Regions from separate parts of the Streptomyces sp. NPDC051214 genome, predicted to be linked through region 3. Evidence: riboswitches for the same ligand, from Rfam matches in the RefSeq annotation. Region 3 holds a riboswitch; each other region holds the start of a gene.
What was found. A riboswitch is a leader RNA that binds a small molecule or an ion and turns the genes downstream of it on or off. The one in region 3 is predicted to bind cyclic di-AMP.
Positions count from the first base shown of each region.

Region 1: another riboswitch for cyclic di-AMP. It lies ahead of AB0M70_RS41965 (LysM peptidoglycan-binding domain-containing protein); the one in region 3 lies ahead of AB0M70_RS26445 (NlpC/P60 family protein).
Region 2: another riboswitch for cyclic di-AMP. It lies ahead of AB0M70_RS38605 (M23 family metallopeptidase); the one in region 3 lies ahead of AB0M70_RS26445 (NlpC/P60 family protein).

Region 1 is NZ_JBFBAT010000029.1:18,958-25,933, forward strand. Features, by position in the region: gene AB0M70_RS41955 (hypothetical protein) at 1-616, opposite strand, end outside; gene AB0M70_RS41960 (hypothetical protein) at 619-1,761, opposite strand; gene AB0M70_RS41965 (LysM peptidoglycan-binding domain-containing protein) at 1,925-2,656, opposite strand; cyclic di-AMP (ydaO/yuaA leader) riboswitch at 2,661-2,812, opposite strand; gene AB0M70_RS41970 (restriction endonuclease) at 3,191-3,790, opposite strand; gene AB0M70_RS41975 (PAS domain S-box protein) at 4,005-5,300, opposite strand; gene AB0M70_RS41980 (ATP-grasp domain-containing protein) at 5,624-6,976, shown strand, end outside.
Region 2 is NZ_JBFBAT010000021.1:85,041-92,016, forward strand. Features, by position in the region: gene AB0M70_RS38575 (DEAD/DEAH box helicase) at 1-2,045, shown strand, start outside; tRNA gene AB0M70_RS38580 (tRNA-Lys) at 2,341-2,413, shown strand; gene AB0M70_RS38585 (hypothetical protein) at 2,483-2,734, opposite strand; gene AB0M70_RS38590 (alginate lyase family protein) at 2,864-4,081, shown strand; tRNA gene AB0M70_RS38595 (tRNA-Met) at 4,191-4,264, shown strand; gene AB0M70_RS38600 (PP2C family protein-serine/threonine phosphatase) at 4,420-5,556, shown strand; cyclic di-AMP (ydaO/yuaA leader) riboswitch at 5,759-5,905, shown strand; gene AB0M70_RS38605 (M23 family metallopeptidase) at 5,917-6,976, shown strand, end outside.
Region 3 is NZ_JBFBAT010000010.1:147,651-154,626, forward strand. Features, by position in the region: gene pcrA (DNA helicase PcrA) at 1-2,373, opposite strand, end outside; cyclic di-AMP (ydaO/yuaA leader) riboswitch at 2,628-2,785, shown strand; gene AB0M70_RS26445 (NlpC/P60 family protein) at 2,793-3,989, shown strand; gene AB0M70_RS26450 (hypothetical protein) at 4,083-4,436, opposite strand; gene AB0M70_RS26455 (NlpC/P60 family protein) at 4,758-5,801, shown strand; gene AB0M70_RS26460 (hypothetical protein) at 5,865-6,503, shown strand; gene AB0M70_RS26465 (response regulator transcription factor) at 6,541-6,976, opposite strand, start outside.

The DNA of each region.
Region 1 (6,976 bases), on a different contig from region 3:
TCCAATGCGAGACCGCCGCACCCGAGTTGGTGGCGCCCGCGGCCCAGATGTCGTCGTCCGCCACCACGTGCATGCCATAGACGGCTCCCGGCGGCACCGGCATGTCCTGCCAGCCGCTCCCGTCCCGCCGCAGCAAGACCTGCGCGCCGTCCCGCGATCCGATCAGCCAGGTCTCACCGCCGCCGCTGACGACCTTGGTCAGCAGGACACCACGGGGCGGCCGGCTCTCGCGCCAGGTGCTGCCGTCGTAGCGCAGCAGGCGGGCGCCGCCCGCCGAGTCGCGGCCGACCGCCCAGATCGCGGTCGCGGAGGTCGCGGCGATGGACAGCAGGTCTCCCTGCCAGCTGACCTTGGGCAGACTCTGGCGCTGCCACGCGGTTCCGTCCCAACGCAGCATCAGCGGGAAGCCCGGTGCCTCGCGGCCGACGGCGTCGGAGCCCACGGCCCACGCCCGGTCAGGACCGAACGCCACGGCCTCGTTCAGCCCGGCCTGCGGGCGTACCTGTGCCGGGACCGGCACGTGTCGCCAGGCACCGGGCTCCGCCGCGGCCGAGCTCATGACGGTGATGACGGTCATCGCGACGGCGAGAACCGCGACGAGAAGTCGGCGCACCATGGTCAGCCTCCCAGCCGCTCGCTCATCAGGTTTGGTTTCGAGCCGTAGATCTCGACGGTCCCGAAGGACAGCAGCGAGGACCCGGCCCTCGTCAGTGCACGCGGTTTCACGTCGATCGCGTTCGTGCGCTCAGGGCCGTAGGAGAAGGTGGTGCGGGAGCCGTCGATCCGTGCGTACTTCGACTGGAACGCGCGGTCGCTGCGCACCGGCAGCCACAACGCGCCGTCCGGGCCGCGCACCATGGCCTCGGTGTAGGTGTCGCCCAGGGGCGGGTAGGTGGTGCGCCAGGTGTGGCCGTTCCAGGTCATGAGGTAGGTGCGTGGCGCGCCGTCGACGTACTGGCTGCCGCCGATCGTGACGCGGCCGGCCGGTTCGAGCAGCATCGTGTGGATGTTGCTGTTCGGCGGCAGCGGCACCTTCGCGTCGCGCCAGGCCGTGCCGTCCCAGCGCAGGACGGTGCTCCCGTTCGTGGTGTCCGCCCAGGCCCAGGCGTCGGTGGCCGAGCGCGCGGTGATCCCCATGACGTACAGCACGCCGTCGGGGGTGGACTGTGTGGTCCAGCCGGAGCCGTCGTGGTGCAGGACCTTCAGCCCGGTCTCGTCCTCACCGACCACCCAGGCGGCACCGGGCACGGCGGCGAAGTCCTGGTAGGTCCACAAGGTCTGCGGCAGCGGGAGTGTGCTCCACCCTCCCGAGCCGCCCGATCCTCCGGCCGAGCGGCGCAGGATCTCGCCCGCTCCGTCGCGGTTGTGCAAGATCCACGTTTCCTTGCCGACGAACTGCACCTTGCCGAGCCAGCCCGACGCCTCGGCGCCGGGGAAGCTGCTGTCCCGGCTCCAGGCCGCGCCGTCCCACCGGTACAGCATCGGCCGCACCCAGTCGGTGGTGTGCTCGTACCCCGTCGCCCAGACATCGCCCGGCCCACGGGCGGCAAGATCGGACACGGTCACGGGCCGTGTGGCCGCGGGCACGGGCAGCGCCGACCAGCTCGGCGTCACGTTCGGGGTGTCGGCTTGGGCGGTCGGCACAGCCGCGGCCGGCGAGACGACGGCGACGGGCGACACCACCGCGGCACAGGCGATCACAAGGCAGATGATGACCGCACGGTGACCACGAAGATCACGGCGACCACGGAGACCGTTCATGAGACCCCCCAGAACGCGAAGGTCGCTCACCTTATTGGCATGCACCCGTCCGTGAATAGACGGGTGCATGCCAATTCGGGGGTCCCTTGCGGGAGGTCCCGACAGCCCTGAGCCCCGGCACGCGCGGCGTGCCGGGGCTCAGGGCGATCGAGACCGGGATCCCCTAGTAGGGGCCGTTCACGTTGTCGATCGAGCCGTACCGGTCGGCCGCGTAGTTGCAGGCGGCGGTGATGTTGGCGACCGGGTCATAGCTGTCCAGCGAGGTGCCGGCCACGTGGTAGGCGTCGAAGGTCGGGGCGATGACCTGCAGGAGCCCCTTGGACGGGGTGCCCGCGGCGGCGTTGACGTCCCAGTTGTTGATGGCCAGCGGGTTGCCGGAGGACTCGCGCATCACGTTGCGGTGGATGCCCTCGTACGTGCCGGGGATGCCGTGCTGGGCCATGACGTCGAGCGACTCCTTGATCCAGCCGTCGAGGTTGTTGGCGTACGTCTTCTTCGCCGGGGCGACGGCGGGCTTGGCGGCGTTCGTGCGCTGGGAACGGTCCGCCCGCTCGTCGGAGGCCCTGGAGGCGGCCTTCTCTCCGATGGTGATCTTGAGGCCGGGGTGGATCAGCTTCGGGTCCCCGCCCAGAACGCTGCGGTTGTCCTCGTACAGCTTCTTCCAGCCGCCGCTGACCGAGTGCTCGCGGGCGATCTTCGCCAGCGAGTCGCCCGCTGCGACGACGTAGGTCTTGGGGGCGGCGGCGGGCTTGGCGGCCGCCGCGGGCTGCGCCGCGCTGGCGGCGGTCGCGCCGATCACCGGGAGGACGAGCACGGCGCCGCCCGTGCCTGCCGCGGCGATGCCCCGGCTGAGCGAGCTGGACTTGGGGCGGCGGTGCTTACCCTTTGCAGGCATGACGAATTCCTCTCCGTCGCCTACGAGGTGAGCTGTCGGGTTCGGACGGGAGATGTCCGGTCGCACGAATGCGACTTCACCCCGAGCCGTTCCGGAATCCGGATCGGCGGCTTACCTGGGTCCCCCGCTCCTGCCGTGCGTAAGTGAGTGAGTACGGGAAGGGTTTCCGGACAGCGGCAGGATTCGGCGTTCCATCCGGATTGACGGTGACGTTAGGCGAGAAAGCCCGGACAGAACAAGGCGGGAATTCACTCGGGGAATGCGCGAGGGCCATTCTCGGAGTCCGCGGCCCGTGCCCCCCATTGATCAAATGGCCTCAACTTTGTTTGCGGGAAACGAAAATGCGCTGGGCGGATCTTGGGGCCTCGATCTGCGGGTGTGACTCATTCCACTGCGGCGCGATGCCAAGTGGGTGCAGACGTGGCCTTATTCGCAAAAGCGGACATAATGCGATCCCTATTTTTCATGTCAAAACGGGCATCGTTTCTGGTGGGACCCGGTGGTGACGCCTCAAGGTGAGCCTGATATGGGCTCTCAGTTCGTGGGTATAAAGCGGGGCGGGGGCGGGATATTGGGCAGCAATTCCCACAACGGCCGTGCTCCTGCCGCCCAGTTGGCGAGCAGGGTGCGGTCGACCAGGTGCATGTGCAGCTGCCGGGCCAAAGGAGCGCACCGCTGGGAGAAGCGTCCGTTGGTCACCACCAAGACGATGTCCGCGCCGTGCAGCTGCCGGGCTGTTCCGTTGACGCGCTGCAGGTCGGGTGTGCCGACCGGCGAACCCTGCGCTCCGTTCCTGCGGTGCTTGCACTGGACGACCCACTTGCGGCCCATCGGATCGGTGGCGAGCACGTCCGCCCCGTTGTCACCCGTACCGCCCGTCTGCCGGGCGTCCGTGCAGCCGTCGCGGCGCATCAAGTCGCGTACCGCGTATTCGAAATCGCGGTGATGTAAGGCGTCCAATTGCGCTATCGCATAACGCAGTTGCTGTCGCCGTACGTCCGCCCACAAGGCCCGTTGGCGTCGCTGGTGCAAGAGGCCAAGACTCGCCACCACGGCTGCGACGGTGAGCGCGATCAGCAACCACAAATGCGCGAGCAGCCAGTTGACCAATGAGGCGACCAGTATGAGCGCCACGGCAGCACCGGCAAGAAGCGCCACGAGTCGCGCTTGTTGCCGCTGCTGCCTTTTGGTGGGACGTCGTCGACGCCGCCGCGCAGGCGCCTGCCGCGTCACTGCCGACCGCCGTGCTGTGAGAAGAGCCTGACCATTGGCATGAGCGCCCCCCTTTGTCGGCGGACTTTTCGCCCGTCCTTCCATGCTGGCAGTCGCCACTGACAAGCGGAGTCCGTCAGACAGAGCTGAGCGGATGGGCCGCCGTCGCCGAACGCGGGGGCCAGGCGCGTGGGGCGAGGATGCCCAGGACGTACGCCCGCGCGACCAGGGCGGGGCGGGTGGTGGCGTCCAGGAGTTGTCGCAGGCGGCTCAGGTGGTAGTCGACCGTCTGCCGGGACAGTCGCAGCGAGGCGGCGATGTCACTGTTGCTGCTGCCCTCCGCCAGGAGGGAGAGGATGCGGATCTGCGCGGCGGTGAGCGAGGGATGGGCCTCGTGGGCCAGGCTCTGATGCGTGACGACGGCCCAGACGTGCCGGGCGCGGGCAGCGGAGTGGCCGACCGTCGTCAGGTGCAGCTGCGCACGGCGTTGCCGCCCCCGGGCATCGACGAGCACGGCGGACGTCTCCACCCGTCTGGTGCGGCGGGCTATCAGACCGTTCCACCTGCGGTGCAGCCCATCGAGGTCGGAGGCGGGGGCGGGGGCGAGCAGCGTGTGCGCGCGGCGGCCCACCAGGTCGGGCAGGGCGAGGTGGAACAGATCGGCGGCCGCCGAACTCGCTTCGATCACCCGCCCGTTGGCCGAGAGCAGCGCGCAGGGCAGGCCGCTGTGGTCGCGCAGCGCCTGCAGGTTCTCCTCCGCCTCCTGGCGCTGGACCAGGGCGCGGAGGTGGTCGGTGATGTCCACATAGATTCCGGCTATGCAGGTCTGCGTGTCCTCCCGTACGGGGAAGCGGTGGCCGGCTGCCCGGCCGACGCTGCCGTCCGGCCGGCGATAGCCCAGGGTGTGGCGTACCGGGGTGCCCCGGGTGAGGATCTCCTGGTCCAGGGCGCGAAACTGGGCGGCCTCGGCAGGCGCGTCGAAGTCTTCGATGCACCTGCCGGTGAGCTCTCCCGGGGTGGTGCCGTAGAGGTGCGCGTAGGCGTGGTTGGCCCACAGGTAGCGTCCCGCGCGGTCCCGGATGAAGGCGGCGGCCGGGGCCAGGTCGACGAGGTCGGCGAAGGCGGCGTAACGGTGCGGGGCGTGCGCGTCGACCTCCACCGCGAGACCCCGCGTGCGGCTGTGGGCGCGGGTCCCGTCCAGCGGCCAGCTCACGTCGAAGGTGCGACCGTCGAACTGCGCCTGCCAGCTGACCTCCTCCGGTGGATGCCCCGGGCCCGAGAGTTCCTCGTGCATGCGCTCCAGGAAGCGCTGCGCCGTCCCGGTGTCGGCGAAGGCGCCGCCTCCCCTCTCCAGGACCTGCCACGGCTGGTCCACCTCCCACCAGAACGCGGGCAGGTGTTCAAGCAGTGCCTTGAGATTGGAGTCGTTCACAGCGGATTCTCCGTCCGTATTCAACTGGTTGACGCACAGTCACCAAGCGATGGGTTTCCCGTGTCGATCTCGCGCATGCTCGGTTCTCGGCCGAATCGGCCGGAGCGGCCGGCCGCCTGAACCCGCGTGCGCGTGCGGCACTCAGGCATTTGCCTGAACGGCTGACGTCTCTGGTGGCGCTGCGCGCGTCTGTCGCCTGGTCCCCTTGAGTGTGCGGGTGAACACGCCCCGCAACGTACGCCCCGGTGACCCCGCATGTTCTACGCGCGTCACCGATCCGTACGACGCCATGCCCCAACCGGACGAATGGAGAGGGAACTTCAGTGAGCAAGGTGCTGTTAGTGCATGCCAAGGGCGGTCCGCCGCTCGGCCACGTCCTCACACGGACGGCCGCCAGGGCGGAAGTGCACCTGCTGGCGCTCAGCGCACTTCCTCCCGCCGTGGCGGACACGGCCGAGCAGGTGTGCGCCTCCGTCGTGACACCCGCCGACGCGCACCGCGCCGACCTGGTGTCCCTGATCGTCTCGCGGGCCGAAGCCGTGGGCGCGGCCGCGGTGCTCACCTTCTCCGAGTACGCCGTCGTGGCCGTCGCCGAGGCCTGCCAGGTGCTTGGTCTGGCGGGGGCGGGCAGCGCCGCCGCGCTGGCACGCGACAAGCGGCTGATGCGTCGCACCTGGCGCGAACACGGGCTGCCGCAACCGGAGTTCCGCCCGGTGGCCACCGAGTCGGACCTGCACGAAGCGGCCCGCGAGCTGCCCTTCCCGCTCCTCCTCAAGGCGGCCTGGAGCGCGGGATCCACCGCGCACCAGATCATCCGCACCCCGCACGAGGCATCCGCCGCGTGGCACCGATCACGCGAAGTCATGGCCGAATCCGCCCAGTTGGGATACGCGGAACTCCATGTGGCCGAGGCCGACGCGGACTTCGTCGTCGAGCAGATCGTGAGCGGCACCGCATCGGACTGGTTCGACGAGCCCGGCTGGGGCGACTACGTCAGCGTCGAGGGCGTGGTGGCGCACGGCGTCTTCCACCCGGTCTGCCTCAGCGGCCGGATGCCCACCGTCGAGCCGTTCACCGAGCGCGCGGGCATCACGCCCGCCCTGCTGTCCCAGGACGCCCAGGACCGGATCGTGGCCCTCGCCCGAGCGTCCGTCGACGCGCTCGGACTGCGTGACTGCGGTACCCACACCGAGATCAAGCTCGGTGCGGACGGCCGCATGTGGCTGATCGAGACGGCCGCCCGGTTCGGCGGCGCGATGACGGTGCCGCAGATCGAGGAGGTCTTCGGGCTCGACCTCGTGGGCATGCTCGTCGACCACCTCATCGGCCGCCCGGTCGCATGGCCCCGGCACGCGCTCACGCCCGCGCAGGCGAACGGCGCGGCGGGCTCCCTCGTCGTCCTCGCGGTCGACTCCCAGGGCGAGGCCTGGCAGGACCGCAAGGTCTGGGACTTCTCCGCCGTCGCGGCGGACGTGCCACTGAGCCACGGCAGCGATCTTTCGGTGGTCGCGGAGAGCTCCCTCACCGACGGCACCCTGGTGCCGGTCTACGACCCGGCCGCGGGCGCCAACACCATGGCCGCCCTGTGCCTGCTGTCCGCCACCGACCCGAGCACCGTCCTGCGGGACTTCGAGACCCTGGTCGACGCACTGCCCCGGGTCCTGCCCGCCGCGCAG
Region 2 (6,976 bases), on a different contig from region 3:
CCATCCCGGACGCCCTGGCCGGCAAGGACATCCTCGGCCGTGGCCGCACCGGCTCCGGCAAGACCCTCTCCTTCGGCCTGCCGATGCTGGCGACGCTGGCCTCCGAGGGCCGCACCGAGAAGAAGAAGCCCCGCGGTGTCATCCTCACGCCGACGCGTGAGCTCGCGATGCAGGTCGCGGACGCCCTCCAGCCGTACGGCGACGTGCTCGGCCTGAAGATGAAGGTCGTCTGCGGCGGTACGTCGATGGGCAACCAGATCTACGCCCTCGAGCGCGGCGTCGACATCCTCGTCGCCACCCCGGGCCGTCTGCGCGACATCATCAGCCGTGGCGCCTGCTCGCTCGAGAACACCCAGATCGCGGTGCTCGACGAGGCCGACCAGATGTCCGACCTGGGCTTCCTGCCCGAGGTCACCGAGCTGCTCGACCAGGTTCCGTCCGGCGGCCAGCGCATGCTGTTCTCGGCCACGATGGAGAACGAGATCTCCACGCTGGTCAAGCGCTACCTGAACAACCCGGTCACGCACGAGGTCGACAGCGCCCAGGGCAACGTCACGACCATGACCCACCACATCCTGATCGTGAAGCCGCGCGACAAGGCGCCCGTCACGGCCGCCATCGCCTCGCGCAAGGGCCGCACGATCATCTTCGTCCGCACCCAGCTGGGCGCGGACCGCATCGCCGAGCAGCTCTGCGAGTCCGGCGTGAAGGCCGACGCGCTGCACGGCGGCATGACGCAGGGCGCTCGTACGCGCGTTCTTGAGGACTTCAAGAAGGGCTACGTCAACGCGCTCGTCGCCACCGACGTCGCCGCGCGCGGCATCCACGTCGACGGCATCGACCTGGTCCTGAACGTGGACCCGGCCGGCGACCACAAGGACTACCTGCACCGCTCGGGCCGTACGGCCCGCGCGGGCCGCAGCGGCACGGTCGTGTCCCTGTCCCTCCCGCACCAGCGCCGCCAGATCTTCCGCCTGATGGAGGACGCGGGCGTCGACGCCACGCGTCACATCATCAACGGCGGCGGCACCTTCGACCCGGAGGTCGCCGAGATCACCGGCGCCCGTTCGATGACCGAGGTGCAGGCCGACTCCGCGGGCAACGCGGCGACCCAGGCCGAGCGTGAGGTCAAGGACCTCACCAAGGAGCTGGAGCGCGCGACCCGTCGCGCGACGGAGCTGCGCGAGGAGGCCTCGCGCCTCACCGCGCGTGCCGCCCGCGAGCGTGGCGACGACCCGGAGACCGCGGTCGCCGAGGCCACCGCCGCCGCCGAGGCCGAGGTCGAGGCCGCTGCCTCCGTGCCGGAGCAGCAGCCCGCGGCCGTGCGCGAGGAGCGCCGTCCGCAGCGTGACGAGCGCGGCAACTACGAGCGTGAGCGCCGCGACGACCGCGGTGGCCGTTCCTTCGAGCGCCGTGACGACCGTGCGTCGGGTGACCGTGGCGGCTTCCGCGGCGGCGACCGCCGTGAGGGCGGTGACCGTGGTGGTTTCCGTGGTGGCGACCGTCGTGAGGGTGGCGGCGGCTTCAACCGTGACCGCAACGACCGTCCCTCTTCGGGTGGTTTCCGTGGCGGTGACCGTCGTGAGGGCGGTGGCGGTTTCAACCGTGACCGCAACGACCGTGGTGGCTCCGGCTTCCGCCGCGACGACCGTCCGTCGGGCGGCGACCGTGGTGGTTTCCGTGGTGGCGACCGTCGTGAGGGTGGCGGTGGCTTCAACCGTGACCGCAACGACCGTCCCTCTTCGGGTGGTTTCCGTGGCGGTGACCGTCGCGAAGGCGGCGGTGGCTTCAACCGTGACCGCAACGACCGTGGTGGCTCCGGCTTCCGCCGCGACGACCGCCCCTCCGGCGGCCACCGTGGCAGCGACCGTCCGTTCAACCGCGACCGCCGCGACGACCGCCCCGCGGGCGGCTCGGGCGGCTTCCGCTCCGGCGGCCACGACCGCCCGTCGTACAACCGCAACTCGGGCACGTCCGGCACCGGCACGGGCACCGGCTCCTTCGGCCGCCGCGACGACAAGCCGCGCTGGAAGCGCAACGGCTGACGCCTGCTGAACAGTTGAACCGAAGGGCCCGCACAGCTTTGCTGTGCGGGCCCTTCGGCGTGCGCGGGGTCTCTCGCTCGGTGCCGACGGCCGACGGCCAAGGCCGGTTCTGGGACGGCCGGATCGCCGACGTGCAGGCGTATGCGGGAGCGCTCAGTGAGCGGCAAGTGGCGGTGCTGCGCGCCGGAGGAACCTCGGACTGACCGGTGGCTCGCGACCGTGCGACGGGCCCGGGAGGTGATACCCGATCGGATGGGCGGGCCTCTGCGGCTATGCTCGGGGGGTGCGTCCGCACGGACCGTTAGCTCAATTGGCAGAGCAGTGGACTTTTAATCCATTGGTTGTGGGTTCGAGTCCCACACGGTCTACCGCAAAGGCCCAGCTCGGGGAGGTCCCCGAGCTGGGCCTTCGGTGTGTTCAGGGGTGAGTGCCGGGGCCTAGGCGGGCAGTGCGGCGCGGGCGTGGTCGATGACGTTGCCGTTGGAGCAGTTGTTGGCGTGGTCGCTCACCCAGTCTCCGAGGACCGGCACCACGGCGACTTCCTGGAGGCACACGGCGGCTGCCGTGAAGTTCCAGTTGTTGGTGGCGTTCACGCCGCCGCCGAAGTTGGAGTCGTTGTCGGCGTGGGCCGGTGCCGCCAGGGCGAGCGAGCCGATGACCAGCATGCCTGCGGTGATGATCTTCTTCATGAGCTGGCAAACGACGCCCGGTCCAGGGCGTCACGCGCCGCCGGTCGCCCGAACGGACCCGCCTCGACTGCGCCCTTGGCCCTCGCGAGTGACGCTGTGCCTGGCAGGTGGCCGATCCGGAGGTGCAGCATGGGTTCCGTACGGCGGGCTCTCGTGATGGTGCTCGTGCCGTTGCTCGTCGGGGTCGCGGCGGCCTGCGGGGGGTCCGGGGGCGGGAGTGGGAGTGGGAGAGCCAGTGACCGGGCTCGGCCCGCCGAGCTTGCCTTCGCGCACCCGGGGGTCCTCGTCAGCAAGGCCCAGCTGGACCGCGTACGCGCCCATGTCGCGGCGCGCGAGCAGCCCTGGCTGACGGCGTTCGAGCGGATGCGGGACAGCAGGTACGGCGCCGACGACTACACGGCCAAGCCGTACGCCGTCGTCGCGTGCCCGGCCGGCGCCCGCGCGGGCCGGGGCTGCGTCGAAGAGCGTGAGGACGCCATCGCCGCGTACACGCAGGCCCTGCTCTGGAACGTCACCGGCGACCGCGCGCACGCCGAGAAGGCCGTGCAGATCATGGACGCCTGGGCGCGGGTGATCACGCGGCATACCGAGGCCAACGCCGGGCTCCAGACGGCCTGGGCCGCCTCCTCGTGGGCACGCGCGGCCGAAGCCGTGCGGTACACCTACGACGGCTGGACCGACGGCGAACTCCTCCGCTTCGAGCGCATGCTGCGCAACGCCTACCTGCCCCAAGTGCGGGACGGCGCAGCCGACTTCAACGGCAACTGGGATCTTCTGATGGCCGACGCGACCATCAGCATGGCCGTCTTCCTCGACGACCACGAGTCCTTCGAGAAGGCGGTGACGCACTTCAGGACCCGCGTGCCCGCCTATTTCTATCTGGAGTCGGACGGCCCGCTGCCCGTGTCACCCGCGGGCAGCGGCATCAATACCGCGGAGAAGCTCCAGAAGTACTGGTTCGGGCAGAAGACATTCGCCGACGGCCTTTCCCAGGAGACCTGCCGGAACTTCAAGCACGCCAGCTACTCCCTCGCGGCCACCGCGCACATCGCCGAGACCGCCTGGCACCAGGGCGTCGACCTGTACGGCGAGGTCAAGGAGCGGCTGCGGGCCGCGCTGGAATTCCACTCCCGGTACCAGCTGGGCGCCAAGGCGCCGGACTGGCTGTGCGGCGGCACGGTGCGGCGCGACATGGGGCCCGACACCGAGGTCGGCCTCAACCACCTGCGGGAACGGCTGCGGCTCGCCCTGCCGGAGACGGAGAGGCTCACCCAGGAGCAGCGGCCCGAGGGGACGGACGACCTGTTCGTGGCCTGGGAGACGCTGACACACGCCGAGAACGTGTGAGCGGGGGCGACCGACCCTTCAGAAGGCTCCCTTGAAAGGCTCCGTTTCCAGGTGGTTCGTAACCGGTTCGCTTTCACTCCCCCTGATGGCGTAGAGTTGCATTCAACGGCGCGGGGTGGAGCAGCTCGGTAGCTCGCTGGGCTCATAACCCAGAGGTCGCAGGTTCAAATCCTGTCCCCGCTACTAAAGACCGAAGGCCCGGATCCAGAAATGGATCCGGGCCTTCGGTGTTTTCCGCCGACGTGAGCCCCGACGGAAGTCGCTCACCCGGTCGGCCCACACCGGTCGCCCCACGCCGCCCCTCCGGGAACCCTGAGTGAGTGGGGCAGCGAGGAGAAATCGGCGGGGGCGGCAAGCGTCCCGACGTCCGGCACGAGCGGGCGCTCGTGCGGGCTCTTCCCCTGCTGCTCATCGTCGCCGGGATCGTGTACGACGTCTCGACCCCGCCCAGGTTCACCGCCGTGCCCCTGTTCACCGCGGCCCCGCTCATCGCCGCGCCCTTCTACTCGCTGCTCAGCACCCTCCTCATCGGCGCCGCCTCCTGCTCCGCCGTGCTCGCCCTGCACTTCAAGACCAACACCACGACCGACGTCGAGGCCGTCACCGAACTGATCACGGTGGTGACCGTCGCCGTCCTCGCCGTCGTCATCAACCGCGTCGTACGCCGCAGCGACAAACAGCTCGCGTCCGCCCGCTCCATCTCCGAGGCCGCCCAGCGCGCCGTACTGCCGCAGCCGGACCCCCGTATCGGCGGTCTCGACATCGCGGCGCGGTACGAGGCGGCGGAGGCCGACGCGTTCATCGGCGGCGATCTGTACGCCGTGCAGGACACCCCGCACGGCGTCCGCGTCATCGTCGGTGACGTGCGGGGCAAGGGCATGGGCGCGGTGGCGGCCGTCGCCGTGGTGATCGGGGCGTTCCGGGAGGCCGCCGAGCAGGAGGCCACGCTGGAGGCCGTGGCGCAGCGCCTGGAGCGTGCCCTCGCGCGGGAGGGCACACGACGCGACGGGCTCGACGCCTTCGAGGGGTTCACGACCGCCGTCCTCGCGGAGATCCCGCACGGCGACGGTCTGGTGCGTCTCATCAACCGCGGGCATCCGGGCCCGCTGCTCCTGCGCGGCGACGGCCGGTTGTGCGTCCTGTCCGCCACCGAGCCCGCGCTGCCGCTCGGGATGGGCGAGCTGGGGGCCTGGCCGGACCGTGCGGACGAGACGGAGTTCCCGCCGGGGGCGATGCTGCTGCTCTACACCGACGGGCTCTGCGAGGCGCGCGACGCCCGGGGCGAGTTCTACGACCCGGCGGCGCGGCTCGGCGGCCGGATCTTCCCGGGGCCGGGTGGTCCGGACGCGCTCTTGACGACGCTCGTCGAGGAAGTGCGGCGGCACACCGGCGGCGGGGGGACCGACGACATGGCGTTGCTCGCGGTGCGGCGGCCCCTGTCACCGGCCGTGACGGAAGGACACCCCTCCGCATAACAACTGACGTACTGTCAAGGAGATGTGAAGCTCCGGTGTGTGAAGAAGTGGGGTCAACTCGCCCCGTTCCGGCCCCCGGTGTCCCGATAAGTACGGGCCATGAGCGTTAACGATCAGTCGGAACAGCTTGGAATACCGGCCTGCTGTCTATTAACGTTCGATAACGCAGCGCGGTCGTCCCAGCCGTCACTCGAGTCGGCTCCGCGCGCACGCGCCTAATCCCGAAAGGGAGCCGGGGAACCACTAATTGGGGTGAATCGGGCATCTGTGCATCCGTGCCAGATGTTCGTAGGAGACCTTCCTGCTCCGAACCCGTCAGCTAACCCGGTAGGCGAGAAGGAAGGAAAGGAGTGCGCCCCAGTGGCGTCCAACCGCCCTGCCCCCCAAGGCGTTTACGTACCGAATGACGACGATTTCGGTGGGTACGACGACAATTCCTGGGAGGAATGGAACCCCACCGAGGAGTCCATCCGTCCCGTCCGCGGCAGGCACCGCGTGCACAAGCGGGGTGGTGGCGGGCTCGCCCGCAGCTCCACGGTTCTCGGCGTAGGCGTCATCGCCGCCGTCGGCGCGGGCGGCATCGCCACCGCGCAGGACGGCAAGCCCCCGGTCTCCATCGCGATGCCGGACCTCTCGGCCGTCACGGACTCGCTGCCGGAGGCCAAGTCGCTTCCGGGCGTGGGGTCCTTGATAGCCGACGACTCGGCCGACGCGGGTTCCGCGGACAACGGCGTGGTGACCGCCGCCGCGCCCCTCAGCGCCGCCGGCCTCAGCGCCGCCGACACCGAGCAGGGCACCACGGACGCGGGCGAGGCACTGCGGGCCCGCATCATGGAGCAGGCAGAGAACCAGCAGGACCAGGCGGACGACGCGGTCCAGAAGGCCGCCGAGGAAGCCGCCGTCAAGCAGGCCGCCGAACAGGCCGCCGCCAAGCAGTCCGCGGCCGAGAAGAAGATCGCCGCCGAGAAGGCCGCCGCGAAGAAGAAGGCCGAGGCCGAGGCCAAGAAGAAGGCCGAGGCCGAGCGCCTGGCCAAGCTCGCGAAGAGCTACACCCTGCCCGTCGCCTCGTACACCCTCACCGGCACCTTCGGTCAGCCCGGCTCCATGTGGTCCTCCGGCTACCACACCGGCCTGGACTTCGCGGCTCCCACGGGCACGCCCATCAAGGCCGTCCACTCCGGCACCATCAAGGAGGCCGGCTGGGCGGGGGCGTACGGCTACCGCACGGTCCTCGAACTCGACGACGGCACCGAGGTGTGGTTCTGCCACCAGTCCTCGATGAACGTCAGCGCAGGCCAGAAGGTCACCACCGGCGAGACCATCGGCCGCGTCGGAGCCACCGGCAACGTCACCGGCGCGCACCTCCACATGGAGGTCCACCCGGGCGGCGACTCCACCGGGGTCGACCCGGCGGCGTGGC
Region 3 (6,976 bases):
CGCGACCACCGGCTTCTCCGACGCGCGGCGCGTGGCGAAGCCCTGGGCGCCGCCGGTCCGCGAGCGCGACGACGACAAGGAGGAGGCGATCCCGGCCGCGGGGCCGGACGTCGCCGGCGCGCCGACGGAACCCTTGCGCTTCCAGTCCAGGTGCGCCTCCGGGATCTCCTCCAGGAAGCGTGAGGGCGGGTTGTACGAAGGCTGTCCCCAGGCGCTGCGCATCGAGGACCGCGTCAGATAGAGCCGCTCACGCGCGCGCGTGATGCCCACGTACGCGAGGCGGCGCTCCTCCTCCAGCTCCTTGACCTGGCCGAGGGAGCGCATGTGCGGGAAGACGCCGTCCTCCATGCCGGTCAGGAAGACGACGGGGAACTCCAGGCCCTTGGCGGTGTGCAGCGTCATCAGCGTGATGACTCCGGAGCCGTCGTCCTCCTCGTCCGGGATCTGGTCCGAGTCGGCGACGAGCGCGACCCTCTCCAGGAACTCCGAGAGCGTGCCGGACACACCGGTGCCCGCGGCCTCCTCCCCCTCGGTCTCGCCTTCCCCTTCGCCTTCCCCTTCGCTTTCGCCTTCAGCGGCGGCCGTGCCGCTGTCCTGCTCGAACTCCAGGGCCACGGCGGCGAGTTCCTGGAGGTTCTCGATACGTGTCTCGTCCTGCGGGTCGGTCGAGGCCTGCAGCTCGGCGAGGTACCCGGTGCGCTCGAGGACGGCCTCCAGGACGACGGCGGGTCCCGCGCCGGACTCGACGATGGTCCGCAGCTCCTCCATCAGCACGTTGAAACGCTTGACGGCGTTGGCCGAGCGGGCCGCCATCCCGTACGCCTCGTCGACGCGCTTCAGGGCCTGCGGGAAGGAGATCTTCTCGCGCTGCGAGAGCGCGTCGATCATCGCCTCCGCGCGGTCGCCGATGCCCCTCTTGGGCACGTTCAGAATGCGCCGCAGCGGGACGGAGTCCTCCGGGTTGGCGAGCACCCGCAGATACGCGAGGACGTCCCGGACCTCCTTGCGCTCGTAGAAGCGCACGCCGCCGACGACCTTGTAGGGCAGGCCGACGCGGATGAAGATCTCTTCGAAGACACGCGACTGCGCGTTCGTCCGGTAGAAGATCGCGACGTCGCCCGCCTTCGCGTCGCCCGCGTCGGTGAGCCGGTCGATCTCGTCGGCGACGAACTGCGCCTCGTCGTGCTCGGTGTCCGCGACGTAGCCGATGATGCCCGCGCCCGCGCCCGCGTTGGTCCACAGGTTCTTGGGGCGGCGGCTTTCGTTGCGCTCGATGACGGCGTTGGCGGCGGTCAGGATCGTCTGCGTGGAGCGGTAGTTCTGCTCCAGGAGGATCGTGGTCGCGTCCGGGTAGTCCTCCTCGAACTGGAGGATGTTGCGGATCGTCGCGCCGCGGAAGGCGTAGATCGACTGGTCCGCGTCACCCACGACACACAGCTCGGCGGGGTCGTCGTCCTCGCCTCCGGAGGGGCCCACCAGCTCGCGCACCAGGGCGTACTGCGCGTGGTTGGTGTCCTGGTATTCGTCGACCATCACGTGGCGGAAGCGGCGGCGGTAGTGCTCGGCGACGTCCGGGAACGCACGGAACATGTGGACCGTCGTCATGATCAGGTCGTCGAAGTCGAGGGCGTTCGCCTCGCGCAGCCGCGACTGGTACATCGCGTACGCCTGGGCGAGCGTCTTCTCGAAGCCGTCGGCGGCCTGACCAGCGAAGGTCTCCTCGTCGATCAGCTCGTTCTTCAAATTCGAGATCTTGGCGCTGAAGGACTTCGGCGGGAACTTCTTCGGGTCGATGTCCAGGTCGCGGCAGACCAGCGCCATCAGCCGCTTGGAGTCGGCGGCGTCGTAGATCGAGAAGGAGGAGGTGAAGCCGAGCTTCTTCGACTCACGGCGCAGGATGCGCACGCACGCGCTGTGGAACGTCGACACCCACATCGCGTTCGCCCGCGGCCCGACGAGCTGCTCGACGCGCTCCTTCATCTCGCCCGCGGCCTTGTTCGTGAACGTGATCGCCAGGATCTGCCCCGGGTGCACGTGCCGCTCGGCCAGGAGATACGCGATGCGGTGCGTCAGGACCCGGGTCTTGCCGGAGCCCGCGCCCGCGACGATGAGCAGCGGGGAGTCCGCGTGCACGACGGCCGCGCGCTGGTTCTCGTTCAGCCCGTCGAGCAGGGCCGCCGGGTCGATCACGGGGCGCGGGGCGCCGCCGCGGTAGTGCGCGTCCCGGGGCGTGGGCGCGTCGAACTTCCCGTCGAACAGATCGTCCGGAACGGATTCCGGGGCACTGTCCTCGGGCGGCGGCGGGGGCTCCTCCTCGGAAGCCCGCGAGGGCTGGAGGTCCGCCAGGAAGCTGTCATCAAAGAGGCTGCTCATCGCCTCCCGAGTCTAGGCGGCCCCACTGACAACCCGCCCCGGGTTCCGGCCAGGTCCCCCCGCATACGGCCGGCACACGGCCTGCCCGCGAATCGTCACGTTCCGCGACGGCGCCGCGTGTCCGCGTCAAGGGCTTCGCAAAGTAACGAAAACGTATCGGGCATATCGAACATCAACCTTCACACGGACCACACGAGTTGGCTACCGTGCTCCGCGGGCTGCTCGTACTCCCACCGGCGAACCCCGCCGGGAACGGGTGGCCTCCGCCGAGTTCGATCTCCTCGGAGCCGGGGACCCACGATGAACTTGGGGTGAATCGGTCCCGTACGCAGTACGGGACCGTAGGGCAACCTTCCGGAACCACCCGCCCGAACCCGACAGCTAACCCGGTAGGCGGTCTACGGAAGGAGTCGCCTCCCTTGGCGTCGCACCGCAAGCCGCGGGCCCGCATCACCGGCCTACGCACCGCTCCGGCCCTCGGCATCACGACGGCAGCCCTCACCTCCGTGGCCCTCCTGTCACAGAGCGCGCAGGCGGCACCGTCAGCGCCCCAGAAGCCCAGCCTCGAAGAAGTACAGAAGAAGGTCGACGACCTCTACCAGCAGGCGGGCGTGGCCACCCAGAAGTACAACTCGGTCAAGGAGCGCACCGACAAGCAGCGCAAGAAGGTCGACACCCTTCTCGACGACGTGGCCGAGCGCGCCGACAAGCTGAACGAGGCCCGCCGGCAGCTGGGCACGTTCGCCGCGGCCCAGTACCGCACCGGCGGCGTCTCCGAGACCGCCACGATGATGCTCGCCGACGACCCGCAGGGGTACTTCGACCAGAACCACCTGTCGGACCGGCTGACCGCACGCCAGAAGAAGGCGGTCGACGACTACCAGACGCAGCAGGCCTCGGCCACGAAGCAGCGCACGAAGGCCGCCAAGAGCCTGGAGACACTCAGCGACTCACGGGACGACCTGCGGACGAGCAAGCAGACCGTCCAGAAGAAGCTGGGCGAGGCGCGCACGCTGCTCTCGGAGCTGACGGCCGAGGAGAAGGCACGGCTCGCGGCGATCGAGAAGAAGAAGGAAGAAGAGGCCAAGCGCAAGGCCGCCGAGCTGGCGCGCAAGCAGGAGGCCAAGCGCAAGGCGGCGGAAGAGGCCGCGGCCAAGGAGCGCGAGAAGGAAACCCCGGACGCGGGAACGGGCACGGGCGCCGGCTCGGGTTCCGACACCGGCACGGGTGCCGGCTCCGGCTCCGGCGGCACGGACAGTGGCTACGCGACGAAGGCCGCGAAGGTGATCAACTTCGCCGAGGCCCAGATCGGCAAGCCGTATGTGTGGGGCGCGACCGGTCCCGACTCCTACGACTGCTCCGGGCTCACCCAGGACGCGTGGAAGGCCGCGGGGATCTCCCTGCCGCGTACGACGTGGGACCAGGTGAAGGTCGGCACGACCGTGAAAACGGCCGACGCCAAGCCCGGTGACCTGGTGTTCTTCTACGACGACATCAGCCACGTCGGGATCTACATCGGCGACGGCAAGATGATCCACGCCCCGAAGCCGGGTGCGAACGTCCGCGTCGAGTCGATCTACTACATGCCGATCCACAGTGTGGTGCGGCCCGCCTGAGCACTCGCCCAGGAACCCACTACGCGCGCGTGGCCCGCATTCCCGGGGGGATGCGGGCCACGCGCGCGTGGTGGGTCGGTCGGATGCGCGGACTCAGGTCCACAGCACCGCGATGAAGATGTTCGCGACGGTCAGCAGGCCGACGGCGCCGAACATCCCCTTGTCCACCTTCTCGTCGTCCCGTTTCACGTAGACCAGCGCGAGGATCACGATCAGGACGGCCATCTTGATGCCGATCTTGACGTTGTTGACGGGGTTGTCGTCCGCCTGGTTGAGGCCCACCAGGATCACGCCCGTGACGAGCATCGTGAGCGCGCCGTGCAGCATCGCGGGGCTGAAGCGGGCCGTGCCCTGACCCATCTGCTTCATCTGGGTGAGGAAGCCGCCCAGGAGGGAGGCGATGCCGATGATGTGCAGGCCGACGAAGAGATGGGTGAGAACGTCCATGGTTCCGGAGCCTAACCGGGGCCATATCACCGCTCCGTAGCCAGGTGGGCCCCTAGGGCCGCATCGATCACGCGTGTCTCCGAAGGGGCCCGGTCCGGCAGATCGCGCGGTCACTTGAGGTCACCGAAGGCCACACTTCCGTCAGTTGCGCACAATCCGTCACCAACCCGTGACAGTCAGGTTTAGCGTCCTTCGTCAGGTGACTGGCTCCCCACCGCCGCCCGGACCCGGGGCGGCAGTCGGCCACCCCCGCCGAGAATCCGGCGGCGGCCCGCTCCCCCTGTGCGGGCCGTCGCCGGAACCTTAAGGAGCCCCCCCTTCGTGGCAGCGCACCGCAAGCCGAAACAGCGCTCGCTCAGTGGCCATACGGCCCGTACCGCCGCCACCATCGCCCTCGCGGGAGCCGCCACGGCCACCGCCTTCGACGGCACGGGACACGCGGACCCACGGCTCAGCCCGGCCGAGGTGAAGTCCAAGGTCGACGCCCTCTACCGCGAGGCCGAGATCGCCACCGAGAAGTACAACGGCGCCAAGGAGAAGGCCGAGGGCGCCGAGAAGTCTTTGCGCGAGCTGCGTGACGAGGCCGCCCGCAAGACGGAGAAGCTCAACTCGGCGCGCGAAGGGCTCGGTTCGATCGCCGCCGCGCAGTACCGCAGCGGTGGCATCGACCCCGCCGTCCAGCTCGCGCTCTCCTCCGACCCCGACCAGTACCTCGAGCGCGCCGCCATCGCCGACCGCGCGGACAACCGCCAGGCGGCGGCCGTCACCGGCGTGCGGAAGCAGCTTCGCGAGATCGACCAGCTGCGCACCGAGGCCGACGGCACCCTCGCGCACCTCAAGTCCCGCCAGGCGGAGCTGAAAAAGCACAAGAAGACGGTCAACGGAAAGCTCGGCGCGGCCAAGCGGCTCCTGTCCCAGCTCACCGCCGACCAGCGCGCGGAGCTCGCGGGCGAGGACAGGGCGTCGCGTGACGCGGGCCGTGACGGCCTCGGGGGAGCCCCGGGCAAGGCACCCAACGCCCGCGCCTCGGCGGCCGTCTCGTACGCCTACAAGGCCCTCGGCAGCCCCTATGTGTGGGGAGCCACCGGCCCCGACGCCTTCGACTGCTCGGGGCTCACGCAGGCCGCCTACCGGTCGGCGGGCGTCGGCCTGCCGCGCACGACGTACGCGCAGATCGCCGCGGGCGAGCGTGTCCCGCGCTCCCAACTCCAGCCGGGCGACCTGGTCTTCTTCTACCAGGGCATCAGCCACGTGGGCCTCTATGTGGGCAACGGCCAGATGATCCACGCCCCGAATCCGAGCGCGCCGGTCCGCCTCGCACCGATCAGCCAGATGCCGTTCGCGGGGGCGACGCGCGTGGCGTGAGGGGCATAGGGGGCTGCAGAGCCTCCCCCGAGGCCGCGCGGGTCCGCCGGTACTGTCAGGGCCATGACCCGCCGTACGCTGCCGCCGCCTCCGCCACCCGCCCATCTGCGCACCTGGCCAGACCGGAACGCACTGCTGTACGACCGCGGCATGGCCCTGGAGGACCTGCGCCGACGAAGCCTGGGCGTGCACCGCCTGCTGCTGCTCTGGCTGTTGGCGCTCGGCTGCGTCATCGGCTGGGCGCTCTTGGCGGTGCCGCTCGAGATGATCGAGGACCACGATCCGATGGCCTTCGTGATGGGTCCGATCTGCGCGGTCCTGGGCCTCGGGGCCATCGCTCCCTCGGTCGTGGGCGTCGTCATCGGCGTCCGCAACGACCGCAAGCTCCGTGAACTCACCGACAGCTGGCTGGCTCTGGACAGCGATCCGGCGTCGGACTCCGCTCTGCGCTCTCCCGCCCTCAGCCTCTGCTGGCTCCTCTCGTCCCTCGCCGTGTGCGCGCTCGGCCTGTGGGCGTCCTTCGCGGCCGCCGCCTACGCCGAGCCCGGCAGGGACTCGTACAGCGACGTCGCGCTCGGCATGGGGGCGGGCCTCATCGCGTGGCTGACGGGCCTCATCGGCATCACCAAAGCCGTGGGCCACTACCGCTGGGCGCTACGGAAGTTGGGCCCCGCCCCGGTGGCGAGCGGCGCGCACCGCTGAGCCGGGGGCGGGCCGAAGCCTGGGGCCCGTCCGAGGGTCAGACCAGCCGCCGTGCCGTCGCCCATCTGGTCAGCTCGTGACGGTTGGACAGCTGGAGCTTCCTCAGCACCGCCGACACATGTGATTCGACCGTCTTGACGGAGATGAACAGCTGCTTGGCGATCTCCTTGTACGCGTACCCCCGCGCGATGAGCCGCAGCACCTCCCGCTCGCGCTGCGTCAGGCGGTCCAGGTCCTCGTCGACCGGGGGCGCGTCGGTCGACGCGAAGGCGTCGAGGACGAACCCGGCAAGGCGCGGCGAGAACACCGCGTCGCCGTCCTGCACCCGGAAGATGGAGTCGACCAGGTCGGTGCCGGTGATCGTCTTGGTGACATAACCGCGGGCGCCGCCGCGGATGACTCCGATGACATCCTCCGCGGCGTCCGAGACGGAGAGCGCGAGGAACCGCACGGGGCTCTCGGCGTCGGACATC